DNA from 2 places in the Paenibacillus sp. FSL P4-0127 genome. Region 2 is predicted to be linked to the other one. Evidence: predicted binding sites of a transcription regulator. Region 2 holds the regulator's gene; the other holds the start of a gene.

Region 1 (3,355 bases), 790 kb from region 2:
CCGTGTAGATTACATCCGCGCCGAAAGCGGCCTCTTCAATGCTGCTGGTTACCATGACCCGGTCGCTGAATTTTTTGGCCAAATAAACGACTTCTTGTGCCGGCCATAATGATTTTGGCGCACAAATCCGAACTTCCATGCCAACGATTGAACCGCCGACCAATAAGCTGTTGGCCACATTGTTCCGGCCATCGCCAACATAAACGAGCTTCACATTCCACAAGTGCTCTATATGTTCCCGGATGGTTAACAAATCCGCGAGCGTTTGGGTGGGATGCCACAGATCCGTTAAACCGTTCCATACCGGTACACCCGAGTGCTGAGCTAATGATTCCACTGTTTTATGGGCAAAGCCGCGGAACTCGATGCCGTCAAACATCCGGCCTAACACTTTCGCCGTGTCTTCTACGGATTCTTTTTTACCGAGCTGGATATCGCCTTTCCCCAAATATTCGGGATGCGCGCCTAAATCCGTACAAGCTACTGTAAAGGCACACCGGGTGCGAGTAGAAGTTTTTTCAAATAAAAGAGCTATATTTTTTCCTTCCAAATAACGATGGGGAATACCGTTTTTCTTCTTTTCCTTTAAATCTGCCGCTAAATCCAGGAGATACAACAATTCCTGTTCCGTAAAATCGATCTCCGCCAGAAAACTTCTGCCTTTTAAGCTTGAATTTATAGTTCTCATATCTATCCCTGCTTTCTCCGAAATTTAAATATCTTTGCGAACGATTGGCATGCTCATGCAACGCGGACCCCCACGGCCACGGGATAATTCCGAGCTCAATATTTCAATAACCTCGATGCCGTGTTCACGCAATAAAGCGTTTGATACATAGTTGCGGTCATACGTAACAACTACCCCCGGCGCAATGGCCAGTGTATTGGATCCGTCATTCCATTGTTCGCGAGCCGAGGCGATTTCATCTCCTCCTCCGCAAGGAATGAGAACCAAATCCTTTAAGCCCAATACCTCTTTTAGCGATTCTATTAAAGAAGTGTGGCGGGTAATTTTAAGCGTTTCTTCATCCGGACCTTGCTCCAAAACATAAATATTCATATTCCCTTGCGGTCCCTGGATCGCCGGATGAATGGTAAATTTATCATAATCAACCATCGTAAATACGGTGTCCAAATGCATAAATGCCCGGCATTTTGGGATTTCTATGGCCAGCACTCGCTTGAACTTTTCTTGGCGGCTAAATAGATTTAGGGCTAATCGTTCGATGGCTTTAGCTGAAGTGCGGGCAGACACGCCAATGGCAATCGTTTCTTCATTCAAAATGAGCTCATCGCCGCCTTCAATGGGAAATTGATAGTTGCGGTCCAGCCAAACCGGCACATGATGACCGGCAAATCTCGGGTGATGATTGATAATGTACTCCATAAACAATGATTCACGTCTGCGTGCGGTTTCTCTCATTTTATTAATCGTTAATCCGTCGCCAATAACCGCTGCGGGATCACGGGTAAAATACAAATTCGGCATGGGAACCAAATAAAACGGGGAATGATCCTCCATAAATTCATAGAGTTGCATTTTCTGGCTCGTTTCAATTTCGTTTTTCCTTACCCCGCTCATTATTTTTTGAACTAAATCTTCATTGGCGAAGGAAAGTAAATATTCTTTTAAAATTTGCTGTGAAACATCTCCTTCAGCCCTTGCTTCCTCTAAAACACGGTCAACAAATTCTTCTCTCAATTTCTTATCCGCCAACGCCTCAGCCGCGAGTTTTTCCAAATAAAGAACTTCAATTCCCCGATTGCGTAATGTTTGGGCAAAATAATCATGTTCTTTTTGAATCACCGGCAAATAGGGGATATCGTCAAATAATAACGGCTGCAAATAATCCGGCGTTAAGTTTTCCAATTCCTGTCCAGGGCGTTTTAATAAAACCGTTTGTAATTCCCCAATTTCCGAAGCAACATGCATGGGATGCTCCATTTGCTGTACCTCCTTTGTATGCTTTGATGTTTACAAGGACATCATAAAGGGTCCATGCTTTCCGCCTCGTGAAAACGCCAGCATATTTGTCGTGAAATATTGCACAATTTTATTTTTAAAATCATAAAAATCTGTATTTTTATAAAGGATTTTTTCCATTTTTTTGCGAAACCTATTTTATACTGCGCATATATGATGAATAACAAGAAAAAGAGCGAAGGAATGCCCGCTTCAGGCAGCCTACGCTCTTTTCAAGCAATCTCGTATTCTCAATTGACCATCTACCAGCTGATTTTATCTAAAAATCAAATTAAATCTTTCTTCTAAAATCTTTCGCTCCGATCGGTTCCGGGAAATGACAAGACAGGTATCATTCCCGCATATGCAACCCGCCATTTCTTTCCAATTTAGATCATCCAATAAAACACCGATAACATGCGCATTGCCAGGCAACGTTTTAATAATCGTTAATTGATCAACATAATCAATCCTTATAACCACTTCTTGCAACTTCCTCTTTAACTTCAAATCCGTTTGCAAAGCCATTTCTGAAGAAGCATGATATATCATAAGTCCTTTCGGAGAAGCTATTTTGATTAAATTCAGCTCACGGATATCCCGTGAAATCGTAGCTTGCGTTACCATCACATCTTGTTCTGCCAACAATTCTACCAACTTCTCTTGGGTTTCTATTTCATATTCGCTCACCAATTGCTTAATTAATCTTTGTCTTTTTTCTTTTTTCATAGAAAGGCACTCCTTTTTATATTTATAGCATTATCACAATCTTGCTCTAATTTTCTATTATTTGCTATTAAGAGGGATGCAGAAATTCCACATCATACCTTGTCCCGAACTAAAAAAAGGCTGCCATGTTCTTACACATGGCAACCTCCGGGAAACATAACCGTTTAATATTCAAATGCAAACTGCCGGCCCAGCCACTCCAGGCATAACGGAAACCAGGTGGCCAGATGGTCGTCGGGATCGCCTACCTCCGTGCTGCACATCGACATCCCGTGTCTGCCGTTTTGGTAGAGATGGCATTCGAAAGGCACGCCGGCTCGCCGCAGCGCTGAAGCGAACAGCATGGAATTTTCCACCGGCACGGCAGCGTCCTCCACTGTATGCCACAAGAAGGCGGGAGGCGTTGAGGCGGTTACATATTTCTCCAGCGAAAACGACGCTTCCCGTTCTGCATCACTCCATCCGGGACCCAGACGTTCAATGGAACCCCGGTGCGCAAATTCGCCCGCCGTAATAACCGGATAACACAGCACCATCGCATCCGGCCGGCCTTGTTCGCCTTTGCCGCCAGTGGCTTCCTGCAGCTTGGCATGGTCCCATAAGGTCCCCGACGAAGCCGCCACATACCCGCCTGCCGAAAAACCGCAAACGGCGATCTTGTTG
Region 2 (3,355 bases):
AAAATAAATAGAAGAGACTTTGCCACGCCGAAAGAAGAGGTGATGACGGCGGCGCAAATGGTAGTGTGGCTGACGCAAACGGTCAACGGCGACGATGAAGAGCTCAATTTGGGCAATCGCGGCGGCGATTTCTGGGAAACGGTGGCCAGCGAGTCGGACTCCTGTCTCGGGCGGTCCTGTCCATGGTTCCGCAAATGCTTCTACCATCGGGCCAAACATGAAGCCGGGGTCGCCGATGTGGTCATTACGAACCACTCCAAGCTGTTTACCGATATCCAGGCCGGGCATCAGCTGCTGCCGGGATACGAGCGTCTGGTCATCGACGAGGCCCATCATTTGGAGGATGTGGCGGGGAAACACCTGGGCATTCATATGAAGTATTTTACTGTCATTCATACGCTCACCCGGCTGTTTAAAGACAGCAAGACCGGCCAGCTGCCAAATCTCCGCATCGCTTTGCAGGCGGCAGGGGGCGAAAAAACGGGCGAATGGTGCCAGGTCATCGACGAAATGTACCCGACGCTGATCGATGTGAAGGAAAGCTGGGACAAGCTCAGCGAGCTGCTGTTTGCCCTGATGCCGGAACGGAGCGACGCCGCGCCCGGCGATCCGGGCCAATTCGTTTACCGCCTGCTTCCGCTAAAGAAACCGAAAGAATGGGATAAGCTGCTGGCGCTGGAGAACCAGATCTATGTCTCGCTAGGGGACGTGCTCCGCAAAGGCGACCGGATGCTGGCGCAAATCCGGGAAGAGCAGGAGGATTACGGTTCCGAAAGCCTCCTGACCGACATCAACGGGTTATTCAAGGATTTGGCCAACGAGCGGGAGGCCCTGCGTTTCTTCATGAAGCTGGAGAACGAGGAGACGGTGTACTGGATGGAAGCGAACGGGAATTTCCGCAGCCGCTCCCTGCAGATGTATGCCGTTCCGATCGACGTTAGCGCGCAATTGAAGGAATACTTTTTCGACAGAAAAAAAAGCGTGGTGATGACCTCGGCGACGCTGTCGGTCGACAAGTCGTTCCAGTATATGATCGAACAGCTGGGACTGACGGAAGCGGCCGGGGAAGGACGGCTGAACACGGCGATGCTGCCGTCGCCGTTTGATTACCGCAGCCAGGCGCTGCTCGTCATCCCGCGCGATTTTCCGAGCGTAAAGGGGAGCGTGGGCGACGACCATTTCGTCAGCACGCTGGTGCGTTCGCTCGCCGATACCGCGGTTGCGACGCAAGGCCGCATGCTGGTGCTGTTCACATCCTACCGGATGCTGCGGCAGGTTTACGAGCCGTTGAAGGAGCTATTGTCGGCGCAAGGAATCACGGTCATCGGCCAGGGGATGGACAGCGGCAGCCGCAGCAAGCTGACCCGGCGCTTTCAGGGCCAGGCGGCGTCCGTGCTGCTGGGGACGAGCAGCTTCTGGGAAGGCGTGGACATTCCGGGCGAAGCGTTGACGAGCCTGGCGATCGTCCGCCTGCCCTTCCAGCCCCCCAACCATCCGCTGGTGGAAGCGAAAAGCGAACGGCTGCAGAAGGAGAAGAAAAATCCTTTCATGAAACTGTCCGTGCCCCAGGCGGTCATCCGCTTCAAGCAGGGATTCGGCAGGCTCGTCCGCTCCTCGCTGGACCGGGGGATCGTGGTTGTTTACGATACCCGCATCTTGGAGTCTTACTACGGGAAATACTTTTTATATTCACTGCCCGGGCCGAAGATGGAGCATATGCCGCTCACTCAGATGGTTCCGCGCATATCGGAATGGTTAAATCCGGGAGACGAAAACGTCTCTAAGTCCGCGTCAGAATAGGGGGATAAACGTATGAAATCCGAAAAAATTTCCGATGCCGTCGTCCGCCGGCTGCCGGTGTATTTGCGGTTCCTCAACGAGCTGAGCCGGCGCGAAGTGCCTACGGTGTCCTCGCAGGAGCTCGGCCAGAAGCTGGACCTCAACCCGGCCCAGATCCGCAAGGATCTGGCCTACTTCGGCGATTTCGGGCGAAAGGGCATCGGCTACGATGTCGCGTATTTGATCGAGAAAATCCAGCAAATCCTCAACCTGGACCAGCAGATCAACGTTGCGCTGGTCGGCGCCGGTAATTTGGGGCAGGCGCTTTCGAATTACAACGCTTATTTGAAAGACAACATGAAAATCGTGGCGGTGTTTGACGCCTCTCCGGCCAAGATCGGCACGCAAATCAACAACATCACGATCCAGCCGATCGAAGAGCTGACGGAAACGGTGCGGGAGAAAAATGTCCGGATCGGGATCATTACCGTCCCGGATTACGAAGCGCAGCGCGTGGCGGATCAATTGGTGGCGGCGGGAATCGGGGCCATTCTGAACTTCGCTCCGACGATTTTGAAGGTGCCGCCGGAAGTCCGCATCCATGCCGCCGATTTCACGACCGATTTGCTCAGTCTGGCTTATTATTTGAATGATGGAAACGGAAAGGAACAACCTGCCCATGAGTCGTAAATGGTTAATCAAGAACGGAACCTTTGTCGTGTTCGAACAAGATCGTTCCATTGTACAGGGCTATATGCTCGTTGAGGGCGATACGATTTCCTATATCGGCGAGCAGCTTCCTGAAGGGGCGGAAGACGCGGAAACCTTCGACGGAAAAGGGCTGCTGTTCATGCCGGGGCTGATCAACACGCACGGCCACGCGGCGATGTCGCTGCTGCGCGGATACGGCGACGACATGGTGCTGCAGACCTGGCTTCAGGAAAAAATGTGGCCGATGGAAGCCAAGTTCACCGCCGGCGATGTGTACGCTGGGACGGCGTTGTCCGTGCTGGAGATGCTGAAAGGCGGAACGACCACGTTCCTGGACATGTACGACCATATGGATGAAGTGGCCAAAGTGGTTCAGCAGTCGGGCATCCGCGCCGTGCTGATGCGCGGCGTCATCGGGTTGTGCCCGCCGGACGTGCAGCAGCAGAAGCTGAACGAAGCGATCGCGTTTGCGAAAAATTGGCACGGTCAGGCGGACGGCCGAATCACGGCGATGATTTCGCCGCACGGGCCGTACACCTGTCCGCCGGAATTTTTCGAGAAATTCGTGCAAGCGGCTAATGATCTGGATCTGCCGATGCATACGCATATGTCGGAGACGCGGGCGGAAGTGGAGCAAAACGTGAACGATTACGGGGTCAGACCCGTTCAGCATTTGCTGAACCTCGGGATGTTCTCCCGTCCGTCGCTGCTTGCTCACGCCGTGCATTTGACCGATGAGGAGATCGATATTTTGGCGGCCCATAACGTGGCGGTGTCGCACAATCCCGGCAGCAACCTGAAGCTGGCCAGCGGCGTGGCGCGGGTGCCGGCACTGCTTGGCAAAGGCGTGGTCGTTTCGCTTGGA

Evidence for each region. The regulator Rex, encoded in region 2, represses fermentation and respiration genes when NADH is low (regulators of the CRP and FNR family bind a similar motif). The targets are predictions, from matches to a motif close to TTGTGAAATATTTCACAA.
Region 1: arcA (arginine deiminase) is a predicted target of Rex. The motif match lies at 2,035-2,052, and genes of this name have one in related genera.

Annotation. Positions count from the first base shown of each region.
Region 1 covers NZ_JBBOWY010000001.1:2,852,623-2,855,977, reverse strand. Annotated here, with positions in the region: gene argF (ornithine carbamoyltransferase) at 1-688, opposite strand, end outside; gene arcA (arginine deiminase) at 713-1,945, opposite strand; gene argR (arginine repressor) at 2,240-2,692, opposite strand; gene NYE74_RS12785 (alpha/beta hydrolase) at 2,857-3,355, opposite strand, start outside.
Region 2 covers NZ_JBBOWY010000001.1:3,647,126-3,650,480, forward strand. Annotated here, with positions in the region: gene dinG (ATP-dependent DNA helicase DinG) at 1-1,800, shown strand, start outside; gene NYE74_RS16445 (redox-sensing transcriptional repressor Rex) at 1,813-2,469, shown strand; gene NYE74_RS16450 (amidohydrolase) at 2,459-3,355, shown strand, end outside.